2 regions of the Paenibacillus sp. 102 genome follow, and region 2 is predicted to be linked to the other one. Evidence: a T-box and tRNA genes for the amino acid it is inferred to sense, from the RefSeq annotation. Region 2 holds a T-box; the other holds one or more tRNA genes.
The links. The T-box of region 2 lies ahead of AAIE21_RS05175 (valine--tRNA ligase). A T-box ahead of a tRNA ligase gene usually reads a tRNA of that ligase, here a tRNA-Val.
Positions count from the first base shown of each region.

Region 1: it encodes a tRNA-Val, which carries the amino acid that the T-box ahead of AAIE21_RS05175 (valine--tRNA ligase) is inferred to sense. The anticodon was not compared.

Region 1 covers NZ_JBCGHT010000015.1:158-4,537, reverse strand. Annotated here, with positions in the region: gene AAIE21_RS22765 (Tex family protein) at 1-1,914, shown strand, start outside; gene cmpA (cortex morphogenetic protein CmpA) at 2,025-2,141, opposite strand; gene AAIE21_RS22755 (SprT family protein) at 2,398-2,883, shown strand; tRNA gene AAIE21_RS22750 (tRNA-Asn) at 2,967-3,041, shown strand; tRNA gene AAIE21_RS22745 (tRNA-Ser) at 3,045-3,135, shown strand; tRNA gene AAIE21_RS22740 (tRNA-Glu) at 3,144-3,218, shown strand; tRNA gene AAIE21_RS22735 (tRNA-Val) at 3,224-3,299, shown strand; tRNA gene AAIE21_RS22730 (tRNA-Met) at 3,324-3,400, shown strand; tRNA gene AAIE21_RS22725 (tRNA-Asp) at 3,403-3,478, shown strand; tRNA gene AAIE21_RS22720 (tRNA-Gln) at 3,563-3,637, shown strand; tRNA gene AAIE21_RS22715 (tRNA-Lys) at 3,643-3,715, shown strand; tRNA gene AAIE21_RS22710 (tRNA-Leu) at 3,734-3,819, shown strand; tRNA gene AAIE21_RS22705 (tRNA-Arg) at 3,913-3,989, shown strand; tRNA gene AAIE21_RS22700 (tRNA-Pro) at 3,993-4,069, shown strand; tRNA gene AAIE21_RS22695 (tRNA-Gly) at 4,071-4,141, shown strand; partial or broken rRNA gene AAIE21_RS22690 (16S ribosomal RNA) at 4,219-4,380, shown strand, end outside.
Region 2 covers NZ_JBCGHT010000001.1:967,790-989,417, forward strand. Annotated here, with positions in the region: gene AAIE21_RS05170 (bifunctional folylpolyglutamate synthase/dihydrofolate synthase) at 1-686, opposite strand, end outside; gene AAIE21_RS05175 (valine--tRNA ligase) at 781-3,426, opposite strand; T-box leader at 3,465-3,696, opposite strand; gene AAIE21_RS05180 (hypothetical protein) at 3,985-4,179, shown strand; gene ysxE (spore coat protein YsxE) at 4,198-5,232, opposite strand; gene spoVID (stage VI sporulation protein D) at 5,569-6,582, opposite strand; gene hemL (glutamate-1-semialdehyde 2,1-aminomutase) at 6,802-8,091, opposite strand; gene hemB (porphobilinogen synthase) at 8,091-9,080, opposite strand; gene hemD (uroporphyrinogen-III synthase) at 9,111-9,869, opposite strand; gene hemC (hydroxymethylbilane synthase) at 9,872-10,801, opposite strand; gene AAIE21_RS05215 (cytochrome c biogenesis protein) at 10,817-11,650, opposite strand; gene hemA (glutamyl-tRNA reductase) at 11,667-13,004, opposite strand; gene AAIE21_RS05225 (MarR family winged helix-turn-helix transcriptional regulator) at 13,626-14,078, shown strand; gene AAIE21_RS05230 (organic hydroperoxide resistance protein) at 14,081-14,497, shown strand; gene ysxC (ribosome biogenesis GTP-binding protein YsxC) at 14,595-15,191, opposite strand; gene lon (endopeptidase La) at 15,188-17,518, opposite strand; gene lonB (ATP-dependent protease LonB) at 17,741-19,411, opposite strand; gene clpX (ATP-dependent protease ATP-binding subunit ClpX) at 19,518-20,777, opposite strand; gene tig (trigger factor) at 21,043-21,628, opposite strand, start outside.

The sequences.
Region 1 (4,380 bases), on a different contig from region 2:
AAATTAACAGAAGAGTTGCGCCATCATATTATATCTGCAGTAAAGCTACAAGAAGTAGAAGACTTGTACCGTCCTTATAAAGAAAAAAGAAGAACGAAAGCGACAATCGCGAAAGATAAGGGATTAGAGCCATTAGCTGAGTGGCTACTTCTGTTTACAAAAGAAGACCCGGAAGATAAAGTGAAGGAATTTGTTAATGCCGAGAAAGAAGTACAATCTATCCAAGAAGCACTGCAAGGTGCACAAGATATTATTGCAGAAATTGTATCGGATGATGCGGCATACCGCAGTTGGATTCGAAATATCACTTTTAAAAAAGGGATGATTGTGTCCTCTGTAAAAGATGAAGAAAAAGATGAAAAAAATATATATGAGATGTATTACGGTTATGAAGAGCCACTGCAAAAAGTTGTACCACATCGTGTATTAGCTATGAATCGTGGTGAGAAGGAAGAAATGTTGAAAGTTTCGGTTCTTCCGCCAACAGAAGAAATTATTCGATTTTTACATAAAAAAGTGATTCATGATGAATCTTCTAAAAGTGCACTATATGTACAATTAGCGATTGAAGATGGATATAAGCGATTAATTCAGCCGTCAATCGAAAGGGAGATTCGTAAAGAATTAACTGAAACGGCAGAAGAACAAGCAATTCACATTTTCTCTGAGAATTTACGTAATTTATTATTACAGCCACCGATGAAAGGGAAAGTAGTATTGGCGGTGGATCCTGCGTATCGAACAGGGTGTAAGTTAGCGGTAGTAGATGATACAGGGAAAGTGCTGCATATTGATGTCGTTTATCCGCACCCACCTGTTCGGAAATATGAAGATGCAAAAACAAAAGTTATTTCTATTATAGAGAAATATCAGGTTCAGATGATTGCGATTGGAAATGGTACAGCTTCTAGGGAGACAGAAGAGTTTATAGTAGATGTTTTACAATTCGTACAGCAAGATGTATTTTATATTATTGTCAATGAGGCCGGTGCTAGTGTCTATTCAGCTTCTGATTTGGCTCGTGAAGAATTTCCGGATCTTCAAGTTGAAGAAAGAAGTGCTGTTTCTATTGGACGCCGCTTACAAGATCCCCTTGCTGAACTTGTGAAAATTGATCCGAAATCAGTTGGAGTAGGACAATATCAGCATGATGTATCACAGAAGAGATTAAATGAATCATTAACATTTGTTGTGGAAACAGCTGTTAACCAAGTAGGAGTGAATGTGAATACAGCTTCTGTAGCGCTATTGCAATACGTTTCGGGATTATCAAAAACTGTTGCGAAAAATATTGTTGCGAAGCGTGAGGGAGATGGGAAATTTACAAAACGCACAGAATTAAAAAAAATACCACGGCTAGGTGCTAAAACGTATGAACAATGTATTGGTTTCTTACGTATACTAGAAGGTAAAAACCCACTTGATAGAACAGGTATTCATCCCGAGCAGTATAAAAGTGTTGAATTGCTATTAAAAAGTTTAGGATTAGCGATTGATGATGTAGGACAACCGCATTTACAAAAATGTTTAGAAGAAGTGGAGGTTTCTAAATTATCTCAAGAGACGAATATTGGTGAGCCGACATTAATTGATATTATAGATGCCCTAATTAGTCCGGAAAGAGATATGCGTGATGAATTGCCAAAACCACTTTTGAAAAAGGGGATTCTCAAATTAGAAGATTTAAAGCGTGGTATGGAGTTGGAAGGAACTGTTCGAAATGTTGTTGATTTTGGTGCTTTTGTCGATATTGGTGTGAAACAAGATGGTTTAGTACATATTTCTAAACTGAGCAAACAGTTTGTGAAGCATCCGTTAGATGTGGTGTCTGTCGGACAAATTGTAAAGGTATGGGTAGATGATGTTGATATGAAAAAAGGACGCGTTGCCTTATCAATGTTACCTATTGAATAAGAATGGGAAGAGGGCAGGTGTAGCGCTGCTCTTTTTTCTTGAATGGATGTTAGTGGAATTTTAATCGGTGGGGGGAAGCTTCAGCCCCCACTGATTAAACGTTCACTTTATCAGGAATTTTGATGTGTTTTGCTATAATAAAACCAGCATTCATTTAGTAACTTAATTTGATACCGGTTTTTTTCAAAATATGCACGCTGCATTTGCTTTCGGAGCCACGTAGGCATAAGAATCCCTCCTTGTTTAATCCGGCTCTAACAAGTAGCCCCTATGGACTGAGATGAAGATTCAAAGTAAGTGAAAAACTCAATCTTGGGAACTGCTTATAAGAGTTTGGTCAGCGAAGTTCTATGAACAGATGAGGGAGAAGATGGTTTATAGAAGTTGCGCTTTTTGAATGAGGATGGGTATATGTACTATTTAATATATGTATAAGAAAGAAGAAAAGTGTAAGTTTATTTTTAGTTTTTTGGGGGAATCAAAATGAATGAAAAAGAAATCCAAAGATTTGTAGAAGAGATATCATTGCAATATTTCGGGAGGGCTTTTTTACATAAAGCAATGTTCAATAAACGACTGCGTACAACTGGTGGGAGGTATTTGCTCAGAAGTCATAATATAGAATTAAACTATCATTATTATGAAGTGTATGGAAAAGAAGAACTAATTGGTATTATTAAGCATGAGCTATGTCATTATCATCTGCATATTATGGGGAGGGGATATCAACATCGGGATCGAGATTTTCGTCAGTTATTGAAAGAGGTTGGAGCTCCTAGATTTTGTAAGCGGATAGCGGGAGTGAGAAAAGAGCCTAAAACATATTTGTATGAATGCATAGAATGTACTCTTCAATATGTAAGAAGACGTCAAATCAATACAAAAAGATATGTTTGCGGAAAGTGTAAAGGTAGATTAAAAGAGATAAAAAACACCTTGACAGTTAAAAATCAATCCAGTATATTATAAACATGTCACGTTTGTACAAAATGTTGTATAAACGACTTGACTTATAATATGAATTTATATAAGATGTAAATTGTCTTTCTTATTCCGCAGTAGCTCAGTGGTAGAGCTATCGGCTGTTAACCGATCGGTCGTAGGTTCGAGTCCTACCTGCGGAGCCATACAGAGAAGTACCCAAGTGGCTCAAGGGGCTCCCCTGCTAAGGGAGTAGATCGCTAACGCGGTGCGAGGGTTCGAATCCCTTCTTCTCTGCCATTCATATTGGCCCGTTGGTCAAGTGGTTAAGACACCGCCCTTTCACGGCGGTAACACGGGTTCGAATCCCGTACGGGTCACCACTTTCGGAGGATTAGCTCAGCTGGGAGAGCACCTGCCTTACAAGCAGGGGGTCGGCGGTTCGATCCCGTCATCCTCCACCATATATAATTTGTAAATAGTGTCGTCGCGGGGTGGAGCAGTCCGGTAGCTCGTCGGGCTCATAACCCGAAGGTCGCAGGTTCAAATCCTGTCCCCGCAACCAATGGTCCCGTGGTGTAGTGGTTAACATGCCTGCCTGTCACGCAGGAGATCGCCGGTTCGACCCCGGTCGGGACCGCCATTTATAACTTCTGCTAATAAGCAGTTGTTTTTTATTTCTTATCGTGATATAATGATTTTCGTCACAAAAAAAGAATGACTTCGATGGGCTATAGCCAAGCGGTAAGGCAACGGACTTTGACTCCGTCATGCGCTGGTTCGAATCCAGCTAGCCCAGCCATTTACGAGCCATTAGCTCAGTTGGTAGAGCATCTGACTTTTAATCAGAGGGTCGAAGGTTCGAATCCTTCATGGCTCACTTTTTCTTAATTTCCGCGCGGTCGTGGCGGAATGGCAGACGCGCTAGGTTGAGGGCCTAGTGGGGGAAACCCCGTGGAGGTTCAAGTCCTCTCGGCCGCACCAAAGAAAAAATAAAAAAGCACTTGCATTTGAAAACGCGGTGTGATAAGATAATTGAGTCGCTGAAATGAGACGGCGATACAACATCATGAATAAGCGCCCGTAGCTCAATTGGATAGAGCGTTTGACTACGGATCAAGAGGTTAGGGGTTCGACTCCTCTCGGGCGCGCCATAACGGGAAGTGGCTCAGCTTGGTAGAGCACCTGGTTTGGGACCAGGGGGTCGCAGGTTCAAATCCTGTCTTCCCGACCACGCGGGTGTAGTTTAGTGGTAAAACAAGAGCCTTCCAAGCTCTGGTCGAGAGTTCGATTCTCTTCACCCGCTTTTAGTTCTTTGAAAACTGAACGAAACAAACAACGTGCAACGTCAATTTTTATTTTATGATGCTAGACAAACTAACTTTATTGGAGAGTTTGATCCTGGCTCAGGATGAACGCTGGCGGCGTGCCTAATACATGCAAGTCGAGCGAATTTCTTAAGAGCTTGCTCTTAAGAAATTAGCGGCGGACGGGTGAGTAACACGTGGGTAACCTGCCCATAAGACTGGGATAACTCCGGGAAAC
Region 2 (21,628 bases):
GTAAATTGCTTTCCGAGTTCGTAAAGGTTTGCATTTTTTTCCTTGGCAACCTTTTGAATAACCCCAAGTGCTTCTTTATCCTGCACACCAGTAATAACAGGAACACCTGATTTAATAATTCCTGCTTTTTCATACGCAATTTCCGCTAATGTATTCCCTAAAATACGCATATGATCATGGCCGACATTTGTAATCACTGTAAGAACTGGATGAACGACATTTGTAGAATCAAAACGACCACCAAGCCCTGTTTCAAACAAAACGATATCGCAGAAGTTTATTTTCCCAAAATAGCAGATTGCCATTACTGTAATAATTTCAAATTCCGTTGCTTCTCCTAAATTTGTTTCATCTAATTTTTCAACAACTGGCTTTACCATATTTACAAGCTCAGTAATTTCTTCATCTACAATTGGTTTTCCATTCACACCAATTCGTTCATTAAACGTTTCAATATATGGAGATGTAAATGTCCCGACCTTATATTTTTCCGCTTCTAGCATATAACGCATATATGTTAAAGTTGAACCTTTTCCATTTGTTCCTGCAAGATGAACACATTTTATATGACGTTCAGGATTTCCAAGCTCCCCTAGCATCCACTGCATTCTTTCTAACCCTGGTTTAATACCAAACTTTAATCGGCTATGAATCCAACCTATTGCTTCTTCGTATGTATGTATCACGTATGCCTTCCCCTTTCAAAAACAACCTTCTTAAACCCTATTATACGCAAATAAAAGAGACTCACCAATATGGTAAGCCTCTTTAAAAAGATTTTTATTTTTGAAGATCAGCTAGACGTTGGCGAACTGCTTCGCGTTTCTCTAAGTAATCTTGCTCTTTTGCACGCTCTCCTTCAATAACTGCTGCTGGAGCTTTTGCTACGAAACCTTGATTTGCAAGTTTCTTCTGTACGCGTTCTACCTCTTTATCGAACTTCTCAAGTTCTTTTTCAAGGCGTGCTTTCTCCTCATCAAGGTTGATTAGATCAGCTAACGGTAAGAATAACTCTGCACCTGATACGATTGCAGTCATCGCTTTTTCTGGCGCTTGTAAATCCGTTTTAATTGTTAATTCACTTGGATTACAGAAACGCTCGATGTAAGAGCTATTTTTTGTAAGTTGTGCTAGTACCGCTTCGTCTTTTGCTTTAATTTGCATTTGAACTTTTTTGCTCATTGGCGTATTTACTTCAGCACGAATGTTACGAACAGAGCGAATGATATCAACAAGAAGGTGCATTTCTGCCGCTGCTTCTTTGTCTTGTAAATCTTCGCGAACTGTTGGCCACGCTGCTACTGTAATAGATTCACCTTCATGAGGTAAGTGCTGCCAAATTTTCTCTGTTACGAATGGCATGAATGGGTGTAATAAACGCATCGTTTGATCTAATACATATGCTAAAACAGAACGAGTTGTTTTCTTCGCCGCTTCATCTTCGCCGTATAACGGAAGCTTTGCCATTTCAATGTACCAGTCACAGAAATCATCCCAAATGAAGTTGTACAGTGCACGACCAGCTTCACCGAATTCATATTTATCCATGTTACGCGTTACACTTTCAATTGTTTCATTTAAGCGAGTTAAAATCCACTTATCAGCAACTGACTTTTCACCAGTTAAATCGATATCTTCGTATTTCATGTCTTCCATATTCATTAATACGAAACGAGACGCGTTCCAAATTTTATTAATGAAGTTCCAAGTAGATTCTACTTTCTCCATGCTGAAGCGTAAATCTTGACCTGGTGCACTTCCTGTTGATAAGAAGAAGCGCATTGCATCTGCACCATACTTTTCGATAACTTCCATTGGATCAATACCATTACCTAAAGACTTACTCATTTTACGTCCTTGCTCGTCACGAACAAGACCATGAATTAATACATCTTTAAATGGACGCTCTCCTGTAAACTCTAGACCTTGGAAAATCATACGGGATACCCAGAAGAAAATAATGTCATAGCCCGTTACAAGCGCATCTGTTGAATAATAGCGTTTGAAGTCTTCATCATTTTCATTTGGCCAACCAAGTGTTGAGAATGGCCATAACGCTGAGCTAAACCATGTATCAAGTACGTCGTTATCTTGGTTCCAGTTTTCGATATCTGCTGGAGCTTCTGTACCTACGTATACTTCACCAGTTTCTTTATGATACCAAGCTGGTATGCGGTGTCCCCACCATAATTGACGAGAAATACACCAATCGTGAATGTTTTCCATCCAGCGTAAGTATGTGTTCTCGAAACGATCTGGTACGAACGTTACTTTTTCTTCTTCTTTTTGTTGCAGAGCAACAGCCTTTTCTGCAAGTGGTGCCATTTTTACGAACCATTGTGTTGATAAGTAAGGCTCAACAACCGCTCCGCTACGCTCACTATGACCCACCGCATGCATATGAGGCTCAATTTCTACTAATACACCTGCTTCTTGTAAGTCTTTTACTAACTCTTTACGGCATTCGAAACGATCCATACCGTTATATTTACCAGCTTTTTCATTCATTGTGCCATCTTCGTTCATTACAAGAATGCGTGGTAAGTCATGGCGATTACCTACTTCAAAGTCATTCGGATCGTGAGCTGGTGTGATTTTTACAACACCTGTTCCGAAATCTTTTTCTACGTACTCATCAGCAATAATGGGAATTTCACGATCTACGATTGGAAGTGTAACTGTTTTTCCGATTAAATGCTTGTAGCGATCATCTTCTGGATGAACTGCTACTGCTGTATCACCAAGCATTGTTTCTGGACGAGTTGTCGCAAGACGAATGTGACCTGAACCGTCCGTTAATGGATAGTTCATATGGTAGAATGCACCTTGAACTTCTTTATGAATTACTTCAATATCAGAAAGGGCCGTACGTGTTGCTGGATCCCAGTTAATAATATATTCACCGCGGTAAATTAAACCTTTTTCGTATAACTGAACGAATACTTTATTAACCGCATCAGATAAGCCTTCGTCTAATGTAAAGCGCTCACGAGAGTAATCTAATCCTAACCCAACTTTTCCCCATTGCTGACGAATGTGAGAAGCATATTCTTCTTTCCATTCCCATGCTTTTTCAAGGAATTTTTCACGGCCAAGATCGTAACGTGAAATACCTTCTTCACGAAGTTTTCCTTCTACCTTCGCTTGCGTTGCGATACCCGCATGGTCCATACCAGGGAGCCATAATACGTCGTATCCTTGCATACGCTTTGTACGTGTTAAAATATCTTGAAGTGTAGTATCCCAAGCGTGACCTAAATGCAGTTTACCTGTTACGTTTGGAGGCGGGATTACAATTGTATACGGTTGTTTTTCCGCATCTCCTTTTGCTTCAAAATACTTGCCATCAAGCCACCATTTATAACGGCCTTCTTCAACGGACATATGATCATATTTAGTTGGTAAATTCTTTTCCATGTTTGACATTATTTTCCCTCCTTCAGAATAAAAAATGTCCCTCATCCAAAAAGGACGAGGGACATCGTGGTACCACCTTTATTTACAAACAAATTCAAAATTTGCTTATACTCTTAATTTGATAACGGACAAATCCGTCTTTTCCTAATGAGAATAAATCCGTTCAGAAAAGATACTCCAGGGCTACCTTCTAACATGACTATCTAGAGAACCTCACAGCTAATAATTCTCCTCTCTGCAGACGTTTAATGTTATACTCTTCCCCTTCAACGTATTTATATAATTGTTATTTATTATATACAATAGTGTAAAAAACGAAACCATATTCGTCAAGATAAAAATATTTTTCATCAAATTTCTACAGTTGATAGATGCTATAATTTCCTATCATCTAAAAATCAGTGTGCAATCGTCAATTAGCGGAAGCATTTTTTTATAGCATATGTATGAAAAATGAAAAAAGCAGCACAAGCACCTTAGGTACTTATCCTGCATACTGTAATATTGCACCTTCCCCTTCAAGATTAATGTGTAGCAAATGCTTTCTGTACGGAGGAATGATTGATTATGCGACGATACCGACGCACCTACAATTTTTCAGCCCCTTCATGGGTTAGGAATTTACAAACGATTTTTTCTGATTTTGCCATTCCACTTACTATTTTTCAAGGAATTCGCACATTACTACTTCCAACCTTCTTAGATTTCATCATCCTTATCATCTTTGTTGTAGCAACAATTCGCTTACATTTTCAGCCGTAGCCTCAAGAATACTTGAGACTACGGCTGTTGCTCGTTCCCTTGCTGCGCAGCTTGTAATTGTGAAATGAAATATTCTACATTACTTACAAGCCAATGGGCTTGCTGTAACATTTTCACACCTTGAAGTTCTTGCTTTTCACCACGACTCTTCTGTTTACTTGTATAAGATTGGATTTGCCGAATAAACGGGGACGGATATGTTAGATAAGCAAACATAAGAAGTTGCTCTTCTTTCGTAAACGGAAAATTCTTTTGATACACCTGATACCATTCGAAACGATCACTTCTCGCAATTGGATATGTGTTTAATGAGCGGGAATAAAAACGGACAAGATCTTGAACTGGTGTTGCAAACCCCGACCTTTCTAAGCTAATAAAATAACCGTTTCGTTCATAATCAAATAAAAAATGATTCATCGATACATTGCCATGAATAAAAGAAACTCGTGTTTTTTCTTTCTCTTTCATCGCTTCATGCCACTCCGAAAGCTGTTTCGTTGCAAATTCACGTGCCCTCATCACATGATGAAAATACGTACAGTACTGTAGTTCAAACGGAGACATATACCATTTTGCCTCAGACTCTACAAGGAATTCCTCTAAGAACTCCCCATCTTTCTCCCAACGATCAGAGATATTTGTATAATGATTCTCTAGCACTTCTTCAGTATACGTTTCTTCTTTTACCGTTCTTTGATGAAGTAGCGCTAGCGTCTGAAACATTTTATGATATTGATCATTGTCCTCTCCACTTCCTTCTGCTCGCTCCAACCAAGGCATTAAATAATAACTATATGTTTCGTCGCTCAAAATATGATTTCCATCTGTTGCATGATAAATCGGTGCATAATGTGTAAATCCCTTTTCTCGTAAAAATTGAACATGATACATTAAATTATTTCGTTTCAATCGATGAGATGGTAATTTTTTCAATGCATATGGACCTTGATTCGTATACATTTTTATGACACTTCCGTGCTCTTCCATATGATGGACGTCCAATTGATATCGCTGTACAATTGGGGCATAACGATCTCGCAATTCTATATCCATACGAATGATCCTTTCTCATTCAAAAACGTAAAATAAAATTCCTTTTAACTGAAACAATCGATTTCTATAGAAATACAGCTTGAAAAACCGACATATAAAACCTAACCTTTAAGTGGGAAAAAGCATCCGGCCAAGCATAAAAGCGGTCAGTGCCTTTTTTCGCCCCATGCCGGGTGAAAATGAGTGGAGATTCCTTTTATTTTCATAGCTGCGACTTATATGTCAGAAAATCAAACTGGATATATATCTATGCACATATAAAATGAACCCCCCACTGATTATAAGCCCACGAATAGCGGAGTAAAAAGAAAAGAGGTGAAGAAGAAACTTCTTCACTCACTTTGTTTTCACTCTTGACACAGGTATATATATAATTTGCCCTGCGGTTAAATATACTTCATCTGTTTGATTCACGCGATGTAGATGCTGGACAGATGTTTCATACCGCTCCGCAACCGATTCAATTGTATCCCCTTCTTGCACGAAATACATACGTAATTTCGTAAATTCTTCTTCCGGCTCTTTCGTAAACAATTTTGTTAAGTATAATGCATTTTCATCCCGTTGTGAGTAAGATGTCTCCTCTTGCTCTTCCTGTAATTTCTCCGCTTGCTTTTTCTTAAAATCCTTCCGCCCGAACAATTCAAATTGAGGTGTCGTTTCTTTCACTTCTTCTCGTTCTTCCTCTTCCTGCTCTTCTAAATCTACTACCTCTTCTTCTAATTCTTGTTCCTTACGCTCCTCTAATTGGAAAGGCTCAAATGCATAATCCTCCCATCCATCTGATTCTGTATGAACTGTTACTTCTTCCACTTCCACTTCCACTTCCACTGGTGCTTTATCCTCATCCACCGCTTTTGCTTCCTCAATTCTATCAACGTCCACATCCTCTATCTCTTCCTCGTGCACTTCATTCTGTATTCTCTCGTCTTCGCATAATCCAGATATCGATATATCTGCTAATAATTGCAGGCAACCACTTTCCTTTAATTCATAATCAAATTCCTCAATGGAAACATACAATTCTTCAACTTGTTTCACTCGGTTTCGCGGAATCGAAATTTCTAACGGAAAAGAGTGTACAAGTTCGTTTACACCATCTTCTCGCGTTTCTACATAATCAATGGATTTCGCTGGAGATAAATCTCGTAATGAAAACGCAGAATCATCTTGCCTTGCAACGTATTCCCCCGTTAAATCCAATTGCCCTCTCACAATTACTTCGTATTCAAGCTCTTCTATCTCAACGTCTGGATCTAACGAAATTGACAAAAGTTCTTCGACTTCCTGTCCTTTTTGGAACCAAACCGATTCTTTTAATGAAAAACGTAATGAATGATCAGTTGCCACCTCTTTTTCCCCCTCCCAAACTGTATGTCATTACAGATTTATGTACCTAAGAGTCATTTTATGAGTAAAAAATCAAACTACACATGAGGACTTCCTATTCATTTTTCATATACCGGCGTTTTTTAATATATCGACCATTAAACGTCACATATCGGAACTTCGACAATATACAACATAACAAAAAGGTTGTCAGAACTCTCCCTGACAACCTTTTTTCCTTTACGCTTTTAATTTTGACATGGCAATTTCTGCTGCTGCAATCGTTGCCTCAATATCTGCATCACTATGAGCTGTTGATAAGAATAAGCCCTCAAATTGAGAAGGTGGTAAGAATACACCTTGTTCTACCATTTCACGATAGTAAGCTGCGAAAAACTCTAAGTTTGAAGTTTTCGCTACATCATAGTTAATAACTGGTTCATTCGTGAAGAATATACCAATCATTGAACCCGCACGATTTATATGATGCGGAATACCATATTTTTCAGCCGCTTTACGCAAACCATTTTCTAACATTTCAGCTTTACGCTCAAACTCTTGATAACATTCCAGTGTTAATTGTACTAATGTTTCATAACCTGCTGTCATTGCAAGAGGGTTACCAGATAATGTACCTGCTTGATAAATTGGTCCGCTCGGTGCAACTTGGCGCATGATTTCTGCTTTACCACCGTATGCTCCTACTGGTAGGCCACCTCCAATTACTTTTCCTAAACAAGTTAAGTCAGGCGTTACACCGTAATAACCTTGGCCACAATTATAAGCAACGCGGAATCCTGTCATTACTTCATCGAAGATAAGTAGTGCACCATTTTGCTCTGTTACTTCACGAAGTCCTTCTAAAAATCCTGGCTGAGGTGGTACAACCCCCATATTTCCCGCTACTGGCTCTACAATCACACAAGCGATATCGTCACCGAATTGTTCGAAAGCATATTTTACGCTCTGTAAATCGTTATACGCTACTGTAATCGTATTTTGCGCTACACCTTCAGGTACCCCAGGGCTATCTGGTAAACCAAGCGTTGCAACACCAGAACCAGCTTTAATTAATAATGAATCGCCATGACCATGGTAACAACCGATAAATTTCAAAATTTTATTACGACCTGTGTAACCACGTGCTAAACGAAGTGCACTCATTGTTGCTTCCGTTCCAGAGTTTACCATACGCACGATTTCAATAGACGGCACACGCTCAATTACAAGCTGCGCTAATTTATTTTCAATTTCTGTCGGCGCACCAAAGCTTGTTCCTTTTTCAGCAACAGCTTTTAATGATTCTACAACACGGTCATTTGCATGTCCGTGAATAAGAGGTCCCCATGATAATACGTAGTCGATGTATTCATTCCCATCGATATCGTACACTTTAGAGCCCTTTCCGCGCTCCATAAAGAGCGGATTCATACCAACAGATTTAAATGCACGAACCGGACTGTTTACGCCACCAGGCATTAAATCTTGCGCCGCCGTAAATGCTTCAATCGATTTATCAAATTTTTTCATTATTGTGCGCCTCCTTCTTGTAACCATCGTGCTGCATCTTTCGCATGATACGTAATAATTAAATCTGCTCCTGCGCGTTTCATGCTTAATAGTTTCTCAAGTACAATGTCTTTTTCATTAATCCAACCATTTTGCGCTGCTGCTTTAATCATTGAATATTCTCCACTCACGTTATAAGCAACGATTGGCAAATTGAAATTATTTTTCACATCGCGAATAATATCTAAGTAAGAAAGAGCTGGTTTTACGATTAAGAAATCTGCCCCTTCCATTACATCCGATTCAGCTTCACGGAGTGCTTCCATGCGGTTTGCTGGATCCATTTGGTACGTTTTACGATCACCAAATTGCGGTGCACCATGTGCTGCATCGCGGAATGGTCCGTAAAATGCCGATGAATATTTCACCGCATATGACATAACCGGCACGTGCGCAAAACCGTTCTCATCTAATGCATGGCGAATCGCCGTTACAAATCCATCCATCATGTTAGATGGTGCAATAATATCTGCTCCTGCTTTCGCTTGGCTTACTGCAGTTTTCGCAAGAACTTCTAATGATTCATCATTTAAAATAATTCCATCCTCAATAACACCGCAATGACCATGGCTTGTATATTGGCATAAACATGTATCTGCAACTACTACTAACTCTGGGAACTGCTCTTTAATTTGTTTGATTGCACGTTGTACAATACCGTGCTCACAAAATGCAGAAGAGCCAACTTCATCTTTTTCAGCAGGTAAACCGAATACGATAACAGAACGAATACCTAAATCTACAACTTCTTGCATTTCAGCTTGCAGAAGATCTAAAGAAATTTGGTATACATCTGGCATAGAAGGAACTTCGTTACGAACATTCTCTCCTTCTAATACAAAAATAGGATAAATAAAATCTTCTGTATGTAAAAATGTTTCACGTACAAGCGCACGCATATTTCCACTTTGTCTTAAACGACGGTGACGATTAAATTGTAAAGAACTCATAGATTTCTGTCTCCCATTCTTTTATTTAGATTATGCATTTTGATTATATTTTGAAATGCATTGTATTAACGCTTCTATTGTATATTCTTTTGGAACAATTACATCAGCAAAATAACGCATTGCCTCTTGCTCTGTTATCGGTCCTATACAAGCAATTGTACATTTTTTTATCCATTCTCTCCAGTTTGTGCCCTCGAGTAATGTCACAAAGCTTGTAACGGTAGAAGGACTTGTAAATGTAATAGCGTCTACCTTACCTGATTCTAAAGCTGAGATGAGATCTTGTTGTTTCTTATCATTTGTTTTTGTTTCATATACAACAAGTTCCTCTAAGAACACTCCTAATTCCCGGAGTTTAATCGGAATCACATCTCTAGCTAAATTCCCTTTTGGAAATAAAATGTGTTCCTTACCACTTAATTCTCTTACAAATTCTTCCGCAAAGGTTTCAGCAACAAACGCTGTTGGAATAAAATGAACCTCATAACCCCGCTTTTCTAACTCTTGTCCTGTTTTCACCCCTACTGCAGCAATGCGAACATTAGGCGGTATTTTCTGACACAAACCATCTAAAAAAAATCCCACACCATTTTTACTCGTAAAAATAACCCAGTCATATGTGTGCAGTTGCTGCAGCACTCCTTGAAATTCTTTCTGCGATACACCTTCTATATGCAAAAGCGGAATTTCCAATGGAATTCCGCCCTCTTTTTTCACCGCTGCACTCATTTGTTTTGCTTGATGCTGGGCACGCGTAATCAGTACTGTTTTGCCAGCAAGAGCATCCATGATTACTGTTGCTCCTTATTTGCAGCGAGAATGAGCTCTTTTGCTCCTTGCTTAATTAAACGATTAGCTGCCTCTAAGCCAACTTGCTCTGAATCTACACCTGTAACTGTTTCTTTTAACAAAACAGAACCATCCATAGAGCCGACAAGAGCTGTTAATTCAATTTCATTATTCTCCTGAAGTATTGCGTATCCAGCAATCGGTACTTGGCAGCCACCTTCAAGTTTATGCAGGAATACTCGTTCAGCCGCCACTGTTCGTTCTGTTACAACATCATTCATATGTGATAATAATTGCAATAAATCTTCATCACCCTCACGACATTCAATTGCTAAGGCCCCTTGCCCTACAGCCGGTACACATAATGTTTCATCTAAATGTTCCGTAATGACTTCATCATCCCATCCCATTCTCTGTAACCCAGCTGTTGCTAAAATGATTGCATCATAGTCTTCTTCTTTTAATTTACGTAATCTCGTATCAATATTACCGCGAATCCACTTCACTTGTAAGTCTGGTCTAGCAGCGAGTAACTGTGCACTTCGTCGTAAACTACTTGTCCCAAGAACCGCACCTTCTGCTAAGTCCTCAAATGATTCCCCGTTTTTTGAAATGAACGCATCACGTGGATCGACACGCTTCGGTATACACCCAATTGTTAATCCATCTGGAAGTATAGCTGGCATATCTTTCATACTATGTACAGCCATATCGATTTCTTTCGTAAGCAATGCATGTTCAATTTCTTTTACAAATAAACCTTTTCCACCTACTTTGGAAAGTGTTACATCTAAAATAACATCGCCTTTTGTAACAATTTCTTTCACTTCAAATTCATATGGTAAGCCAAGCGCTTTTAACTGATCAATAAACCAATTTGTTTGCGTTAATGCTAGCTTACTCTTTCTCGAACCGACAATAATTTTGCGCATAATTTTCTCTCCTCATTATAAATACCAAAAGTGGAAGTTTGATAAACTGCTCAATAGGAAAATGTTGACTAACATAACGAGAAAGGCACCAATGTTCCAATTTATAATCTTCTTACCTTGCAATATATCTGATCCTCGTAAATATAAACCCATGCAATATACAAATAAAACAACAAAAGACCCGATTACTTTCGTATCATACCAATGGAAATTATCTAACTTTGTATATCCCCATATACATCCAAGTAAAATAGCTAACAAGAAAAAAGGAACAGAAAATAGATTTAGTCCATAAGACATCGACTCAAGCTTTGGTAAATTCCCCAACCTTCTTAATCTTGCATTCCATTTTTTCTGTTTTAATAATCGATATTGCAGTAAGTACATAATAGAAAAAATAAACGAAACCGTAAATGCCGCATAGGAAATAATCGCCATTCCTACATGTACGTATACAAGTTCTGAAACTAATTGATGCGCAAGTACCGGTGACATTTTTCCGAGCGGAGTAAAAATAGAAAAAGCGCTTACGCCAAACGCAATGACATTTGTAAAAAAGACTAAAAAGTCAATGCGCATAAATCGATTGATTACGAGCGACATTGTAATTAATAACCACACATAGAAATAAATCCCCGACAATAACGTTAAAATCGGATGCGTCTCTGATTCCGTAGCCCGAAGTAACATAAAAATAGACTGTAATATCCATACAATTGCAAGTAACCAAAAAGCAATTCGATTCGCCTTTCGGTTACTCTGGAAATAATCTATAAAATATAAACTAATGCTACAAGCATATAAAATAATTGCGATATGATAAATAATACTATTATTTAAAAAGCCCATCCGATCATCCTTCCGGTTATAAAGATGGAACGGATGCTGTCCACGCTCGTTTATGTTCTCGTTCTTCCGTATGTTCCACAACCTCTTCTTGCACTTCTAAATCAAAAATTTTCGCGAATAAAGCGAGCTTTTCCGTAGCTCCCTCTTCGGCCGCTAACTCTTTCGCTACTAAAATCGGATCCTTTAGCAGTTGATTAATAATACTTTTCGTATGCTTACTAATTACTTTTTTCTCACGATCACTCAGCGTTGGAATTTTCCGCTCCAGACTTTGCATTGTATCACTTTGAATTGCTAAAGCTTTATCACGAAGAGCTGCTATCAAAGGAACAACACCAAGCGTATTTAGCCAAGCTTTAAATATAATGATTTCTTCTTCAATCATAAGTTGAATTTTTTCCGCTTCTTTTAAACGCTCAGCACGGTTTGCTTCGACTACGCCTTGCAGATCATCAATATCATACAAGAAAGAACCTTCTAGCTCATCAATTGCTGGATCAATATCGCGCGGCACTGCAATATCCACCATAAATAGCGGGCGTCCACAGCGCATCCGTTCTACTCTTGTCATCATTTCTTTCGTAATGACATACTCTGATGCACCTGTTGAACTAATTAAAATATCCGCTTCTAATAATGCACATTGTAATTCACTTAAAGGTTTTGCATGCCCCATATATTTCTCAGCCATTGTTTCCGCTTTCGTAAATGTACGGTTCATAACTGTTACTTTACTTGCTCCGCTTCCATATAAGTTTTGCAGTGCAAGTTCACCCATTTTTCCAGCGCCAAGAATTAAAACGTGACAATCTGTTAAATCGCCAAAAATTTTCTTTCCAAGCTCAACTGCAGCATAGCTAACAGACATTGCACTTTCACCAATTGTTGTTTCTGAATGCGCACGCTTTGCTAGCGTGATTACTTGTTTAAACAATTCATTAAAAATCGTACCTGTTGCTTTTACCTCTTGCGCTTCTAAGAAACTATTACGAATTTGGCCTAAAATTTGTGTTTCTCCGACCACCATAGAATCTAATCCGCACGTTACACGGAATAAATGTTCAATGGCACCATCTTGTTCAAAAATAGACAAGTATGGTGAAATCTCTTCTATCTCGAGCTGAAACCAATCAGCTAAAAACTTTTTAATGTAATATCGTCCCGTGTGTAATTGATCGACGACAGCATAGATTTCTGTGCGGTTACACGTTGATACAATGACATTTTCTAAAACGCTCTTTTGATTTTGTAATATTGTCATTGCCCGTTCTAGCTCTGCTGCCTGAAATGTGAGTTTCTCACGAAATTCTACAGGGGCTGTTCGATAATTTACACCAACAACAAGAATATGCACGCAGCATGTCCCCCTTCAACCGTTTTATCACCTTAACTACTATCATAATACAACTTTCTTGTTATGAATCTGACAATCGTGTGAACATCAACAATTTTTTTCTGATCTTCACACCTAGCAGGAAATAGGTTACTCAGCTAACTATACGAATACAAATTGAAAAACCAACATCAAACCTTTCTTTAGGTGGGAGAGAGCAGCTAGCCATGCATAGAAGCGGTCAAACCCTCTTTCTGCCCCATTCCATGTAAAAACAAAAAAGAAAGCAAGTAGATGTCACCTTTTGTTCTTCCTAGCAGCAACTTATATGTTAGAAAATCAAAATGTATATACACCTTACTTTATAATCATTATAAAATAATAACTCTATTTGTACGTTACCAAAAAAATCTGTCAGAATCAAGTGATGGAAACTATTCCATAAGAATTGGAAGGCTACCTTTTTTATCTTCTTTCATAATACAGAAAAATATGTATGATTGTTCCAAAATGTAACAACTTCTTTCATGTGACACATTACTCAAAATTTTTTCGTTGCAATGTATTTGACATCTCATTTCTTTTTCGTTATATTAATTTTACAAAATTAAATTGTGCACAACTTAAAAAGGAGGGATGTTCATGAAAGAGAATCCTTTACATCTCGATAATCAACTTTGTTTTTCTATTTATGCCTGTTCTAAAGAGGTAACACGCTTTTATCGGCCTTATTTAGAAGAAATGGGTATTACGTATCCACAGTACATTACATTATTAGTGCTTTGGGAGCAAGATGGATTAACTGTAAAAGAAATTGGCGAACGTCTATTTTTAGATTCAGGTACATTAACACCTATGTTAAAACGCATGGAAACATTAGAATTAGTTAAACGCGTTCGTTCTAAGGAAGATGAACGCAAAGTGTGCATTGAACTAACCGAAGAAGGGCACGCTTTAAAAGAAAAAGCATGTTCATTGCCAAAAACTATGGCTACCAATTTAGGAATTACAGAACAAGAATATCGATCATTATTAATTCAATTAAATAAATTAATGGAAACCATGCAAACAATCAATGATAGAAAAGGGGAATAAATATGGAAAAATTATATACAGCAACAGTAACTGCGACAGGTGGAAGAAATGGGAAAGTTGTTTCAGATGACGGCATTCTAAATCTTGATGTAAAGATGCCAAAAGCATTAGGCGGTATGGGCGGAGAAGCAACAAACCCAGAACAATTATTTGCAGCTGGATATGCAGCATGCTTTGATAGCGCTCTGCAGCTTGTAATTCGTACAAAACGTGTAAAAGTAGAAAGTACGGAAGTGACAGCTCACGTTTCCATTGGAAAAGATACAGATGGTGGGTTTGGGTTATCTACTGTACTTGATGTACGCGTTGCTGGTGTTTCTCATGATGAAGCACAAGAGCTTGTTGAAGCTGCACATGGTGTATGTCCGTATTCAAAAGCGACTAGAGGGAATATGGAAGTTACATTAAACGTACTGTAAGAAGATGTTCAAAAAATCCGGCAAAGATAGCTTTCATATTTCTTTATCCTCCTTTTTGAACTTATACCGTAAAAAACAAAAAACGCGCGACGAATCGTCACGCGTTTTTTGTTTTTGTAAACTTATGAATGGCTTTCCACGCTTCTTCTTTTCCAAGTCCTGTTTCTGATGAAAATAAAACGATTTCATCACCTTGTTCAATATCGAGCGTTTCTTTCACAACCTTCAAATGCTTTTGCCATTTCCCTTTCGGAATTTTATCGGCTTTCGTCGCAATGATAATAGTTGGAATTTCATAATGCTTAAGGAAGTCGTACATCATGACATCATCTTTCGTTGGTGAATGACGTAAATCCACTACTAATACAGCCGCATCCAATTGCTCACGTGTTGTGAAATACGTTTCAATCATTCTTCCCCATGCCGCTCGCTCTGTTTTAGATACTTTCGCATACCCATAACCCGGAACATCGACAAAGTGCATCATTTCATTAATTAAGAAAAAGTTCAACGTTTGCGTTTTCCCTGGTTTAGAAGAAATACGCACTAACTTTTTACGATTTAAAATTTTATTAATAAAGGAAGACTTCCCAACATTAGAGCGACCTGCTAATGCAATTTCTGGTAAGTCACCATCTGGATATTGTTCTGGTTTAACAGCACTAATGACAATATCTGCTTTTGTTACTTTCATTGTTTCACTCCTACTAATGCGTGCTCCAATACTTCGTCTAAATGAGACACAAGCACAAACGTAAGATTTTCTTTTACGCTTTCTGGAATATCATCTAAATCTTTTTCATTTTCGGCTGGCAAAATAATTTTCGTTAAACCTGCACGATGAGCACTTAATGTTTTTTCTTTTAAACCACCGATTGGCAATACACGACCACGTAGTGTAATTTCACCTGTCATTCCTACTTCCTTGCTTACAGGTACACCTGTTAGTGCGGAAATAAGCGCCGTTGCCATCGTAATACCGGCTGATGGTCCATCCTTTGGAACTGCTCCTTCCGGAACATGAATATGAATATCATTCTTTTCATGGAAATCTGGATCAATATGAAGCTCCTCTGCACGAGAACGAATATAACTAAATGCAGCTTGTGCAGATTCTTTCATAACATCCCCAAGTTTCCCTGTTAAAATTAATTTTCCTTTTCCTGGTGATACAGATACTTCAATTGCAAGTGTATCACCGCCAACAGCCGTATACGCTAAACCAGTTGCCATTCCAACTTGGTCTGTTGTTTCAGCTTGCCCATAACGGAATATATGTTTCCCAAGTAGATCTGTAATGTTTTTTTCCGTTACAACAATACGTTTACGCTCTTCTGTAACGATGATTTTTGCCGCTTTGCGACAAATCTTTGCAATTTGACGCTCTAGCGTACGAACACCAGCCTCGCGCGTATAATAGCGAATAATTTCAAGTAACGCGTCATCACGCACTTGGAGATTCCCTTTTTTCAAGCCGTGTTCTGTTAATTGCTTCGGCAATAAGTGTTCACGAGCAATATGCACCTTTTCAATCTCTGTATAACCAGCAATCGAAATAATTTCCATACGATCAAGAAGTGGGCCTGGAATGCTTGCAAGCGTATTTGCAGTTGCAACAAACATTACTTTTGATAAATCATAAGGCTCTTCAATATAATGATCGCTAAAGTTATGATTTTGTTCTGGATCCAATACTTCCAATAACGCAGCAGACGGATCACCACGGAAATCATTAGACATCTTGTCAATCTCATCTAATAAAAAGACAGGATTGATAGTCTTGGCCTTTTTCATTCCTTGAATAATACGACCTGGCATTGCTCCAACATATGTACGACGGTGACCACGAATTTCAGATTCATCACGAACACCACCAAGGGAAACACGAACAAAATTACGATTTAACGATGTTGCAATCGAACGTGCTAAAGATGTTTTCCCGACACCTGGAGGTCCTACTAAACAAAGAATTGGTCCTTTTAAAGAATTTGTTAGCTTTTGAACAGCTAAATATTCTAACACGCGTTCTTTCACTTTCTCAAGGCCGTAATGATCTCTATTTAAGATTATTTCAGAATGTGCTAAGTCAATCATATCTTCTGTTGCTTCTGTCCACGGAACCGCTAATAACCAATCAAGATAATTACGAATCACACCACTCTCCGCAGAGCTTGCTGGCAACTTTTCATAGCGATCTAATTCTTTTAAGGCAGCTTTTTTCGTTTCTTCTGGCATTCCTACCTCTTCGATTTTTTCACGAAGCTCTTCAACTTCGCCGCCTTTACCTTCTTTATCACCAAGTTCTGTTTGAATCGCCTTCATTTGTTCACGCAAGAAATATTCTTTTTGCGTACGTTCCATCGAACGCTTCACTTTTTGTCCAATTTTCTTTTCTAAACTAAGTAGTTCTTGTTCGTCTTGAATAATAGAAATAAGTGTATGTAATCTTTCTTTTACAGATAAAATTTCTAAAATCTCTTGCTTTTGTTTTGTCTTAATCGGTAAATGAGAAGAGATTAAATCAGCTAAGCGACCAGGTTCTTCCACATCCACTACTGTTGCAAACGTTTCATTCGATACCTTTTTCGAAACTTTAATGTATTGCTCGAAATGTTCCAGCAACGTGCGCATAAGAGCTTTTTCCTCTAGGTCGCCTTCTTCTTCGTCTGTTACTGTTTGAATCGAAACTTTCACTATATCTTCTTCTTCAATAAACTCTACTATTTCTGCTCTATGTAAACCTTCTACAAGGACACGCAGCGTGCCGTTTGGCAGTTTTAACATCTGCTTTACTTTCGCTACTGTACCCACACTATATATGTCATCTTCTTTTGGATCATCGATATTCATTTCTTTTTGCATTGCTAAAAAGATGATATTTTCATCCATTGCTGCCTGCTCTAGTGCTTGTATCGATTTATCACGTCCTACATCAAGATGCAGAACCATCGTTGGATATACGAGAACGCCTCTTAATGGTAGGAGGGGCACAATTCTTTCGTTCGTATTCATACTAGACATAGCACCTCCATAATAAATTAAACTCCTGTTCAACTATTTTATATTACAATACATCTTGATGCAATTGCAGAGATTCCTTGCAATTGCAAATCCCCTACTTTTTGTTTCTCCAAAAAAGAAAAAGGGACCCCGCTTAAGCATACAAACTTAAACGAAGTCTGGCAAATATTATTACGTTCTCATGACGCTCACCTCACATGAAATCGCCTATTAGAACCTTTATTATATCGATTGCACGTCACCTTCATCTGCCTGACGACGCACATTGATTTCACGATGCAAGTTTTCCTGTACGAATGTTATCTCAAAAACTTCCTTCAATTTTCGAACAGGTATAATTTCAATACCTTTTATCGTATATAAAAATGGTTGCATATTTTCAGCAGGAATAATTATCTTTTTTGCCCCCGCCTTTTTTGCTGCTTTCACTTTTGCATATACGCCACCTACCGGCTTTACTTCACCATGAATACTTATTTCTCCTGTCATCGCTACTTCGTTATTCACATACACTTGGTGCAGTGCCGAGTATACTCCGGTTGCCATTGCAATTCCTGCCGACGGACCATCAATTGGAATACCACCAGGGAAATTAATATGTATATCATATCCTTCTGGCAATAAATCGAGAGAACGAAGCACGGTTAACACATTGTCAACCGATCCTTTCGCCATACTTTTACGACGGATTGATTTCGTTTGACTACCAATACTCTCTTCTTCCACAATTCCGGTAACATTTATCGTACCTTTGTCCGTAGCTGGAATTGCTGTTACTTCAATTTCTAATAACGCCCCTGTATTCGGTCCATATACTGCAAGTCCATTTACAAGACCAATTTTCGGAATTGGATAAATACGCTTTTCATATTTTGGAGTAAGCTGACTAGAATGAACCACCCATTCAATATCCTCATCTTTAATAAATGAGCGCCCCTCATTAATCGCCATTCCTGCAGAAATTTGTACAAGATTAATGGCTTCTCTTCCATTCCTGGCATACATTCCAATTATTTCAATCCCTTGTTCTCCAATTTCCATCTTTACTTTTTCTGCTGCATTCTTCGCTACTTTTTGAATTTCTTCTGTATCGAGTTCACGGAAGAAAACTTCTAAACAACGAGAACGAATAGCTGGGGGAATTTCATCTGGAGACCGAGTTGTAGCTCCAACTAAGCGAAAATCTGCTGGTAAGCCTTTTTGAAAAATATCATGTATGTATGTTGGAATCATTGAATTTTCTTCACTATAGTATGCACTTTCCAGAAATACTTTACGATCTTCTAATACTTTTAGCATTTTATTCATTTGGATTGGATGCAATTCACCGATTTCATCAATAAATAAAATACCACCATGCGCATCTGTTACAGCACCTTTTTTCGGCTGAGGAATTCCCGCTTGTCCCATTGCACCTGCACCTTGATAAATCGGATCATGCACCGATCCAATTAATGGATCAGCAATACCGCGCTCATCAAAACGGGCCGTTGTTGCATCCAATTCAATAAATGTTGCATTCATACGAAATGGGGATTTTTGATTTTTTTTCGCTTCTTCTAACACAAGACGTGCCGCTGCCGTTTTCCCGACCCCAGGAGGACCGTATATAATGACATGCTGCGGGTTCGGTCCACAAAGTGCCGCCTTTAATGATCTAATTCCGTCCTCTTGCCCAACAATATCTAAAAAAGAGATAGGACGTACTTTTTCCGCAAGCGGTTCTGTCAAAGAAATTTCGCGCATTTTGCGAAGTTGTTCTAATTCTTTTTTTGATTCTCGATCAATTGAAACTTTTTGTGTTCGCTGGTTTCGGAGCAAATGCCAGAAATACAATCCGACAATTACACCAAAAACAAGTTGAACAAGTAGAAATATGTTTGTCCAGCTCATCATTTATTTCCTCCCGCTATGTTTTACCATTTAGTATTTCCTGGGAGGAATAGTGCTAAACATAATAAGAAACAGCAATTATAAAAATTGCTGTTTCATTCTTACACTATGCAGATGTTTTTGTATCAAGTACAGTACCGTCTTGTAACACCAATTTTGGCGCGGCATTGTCCGCTACTGTTTCTTTTGAAAGAATACACTTCTCGATATCTTTACGAGATGGAAGCTCGAACATTACATCTAGCATTAAGCCTTCAATAATAGAGCGAAGTCCACGAGCACCTGTTTTACGTTCAATTGCTTTTTTTGCAATTTCGATCAGTGCCCCTTCTTCAAATTCAAGCTCAACATCGTCAAGCTCCAATAATTTTTGGAACTGTTTCACAAGCGCATTTTTCGGTTTTGTTAAAATATCAACAAGAGCACCTTCATCAAGCGGCTCTAGGTTTGCAATAACTGGAAGACGACCAATAAACTCTGGAATTAAACCAAATCGTAAAAGATCTTCTGGTAATACGTGAGATAAAACATGCTTTTCATTTACATCAGCATTTTTCTTCTCTGAACCAAATCCAATTACTTTTTCACCAAGGCGACGTTTAATAATTGGCTCAATGCCATCAAACGCACCACCACAAATGAATAGGATGTTCGTTGTATCAATTTGAATAAACTCTTGATGTGGATGTTTACGACCACCTTGAGGTGGAACGCTTGCTACAGTACCTTCTAAAATTTTCAGAAGGGCCTGCTGCACACCCTCACCAGACACATCGCGTGTAATTGATGGATTTTCTGACTTACGCGCCACTTTATCAATCTCATCAATGTAAATGATTCCTTTTTCCGCTTTTTCCACATCGTAATCAGCAGCTTGAATAAGTTTTAATAAGATGTTTTCTACATCTTCGCCCACATATCCAGCTTCTGTTAAAGATGTTGCGTCCGCGATTGCAAATGGAACATTTAAAATACGCGCTAATGTTTGTGCCAATAGTGTTTTACCACTACCTGTTGGCCCAATAAGTGCAATATTACTTTTCGCCAATTCTACATCATCAATTTTGCTGTTAGAATTGATGCGTTTGTAATGATTATATACCGCTACCGCTAGTGCTTTTTTCGCATTATCTTGTCCGATGACATACTCATCTAAGATTTCACGAATTTCTACCGGTTTCGGTACATCTTTGAATTCTACTTCTTCGTCTTTCGCAAGCTCCTCTTGCACAATCTCTGTACAAAGCTCAATGCACTCATCACAAATGTAAACACCTGGACCAGCAACAAGCTTTCGGACTTGCGTTTGTGTTTTACCACAGAAAGAACATTTTAATTGCCCTTTTTCATCATTAAATTTAAACATATTTTCACACCCCTTACAAAGTGCTAATCTCTTGCCTTCGTATGTACACGATAAATGTATCGTATGTAAATACATATTATGTCACTACGTGGCGAGAAATACAAATAATATGACTAGTTATGTACAAATAAAAAATTTTTAAAACTTTTGAAATATGTATATTCGACTTTAGAAGGGTCATTTCCTTCTTCATCGAACAGTTTTATAAATATATTTCTATATTTATAAAACAAGGCACGATCAAAAATCGTGCCTTGTTATTTTATTATGCAGCTTTGCTGTTGTCTACTAAGAAGTCTACAGCTTTACGTACTTTAAGATCTTCAGATAAAGCATCTGCACTTCCAAGAGCTTGAGTGATAGCTTCAGCTGGCATATTGTACATTGCAGCCATTTTTTCAACTTCTGCAGTTACTTCTTCTTCAGTAACTTCGATGTTTTCAGCTTCAATGATAGCTTCAAGAACAAGATTGATTCTTACACGTTTTTGTGCATCTTCTTTCATTTGTTCTTTTAGCTTGTCAGCGTCAGTACCTGTGAATTGGTAGTAAAGCTCAAGGTTCATACCTTGTTGGCTTAAGCGTTGTTCGAATTCACGAACCATACGATCTAACTCAGTTTCGATCATAGCTTCTGGAATTTCGATTTCAGCGTTAGCAGCAGCTTTTTCTACTACTTCGTCACGAACTTTGTGCTCAGCTTCGTGCTTTTTGCCTTCTTCTAAGTTTGTACGAAGTTTTGCTTTTAACTCATCAAGAGTTGCAACTTCTTCGTCTGCATCTTTAGCGAACTCGTCATCTAAAGCAGGAAGTTCTTTTGTTTTAATTTCATGAACTGTTACTTTAAATGTT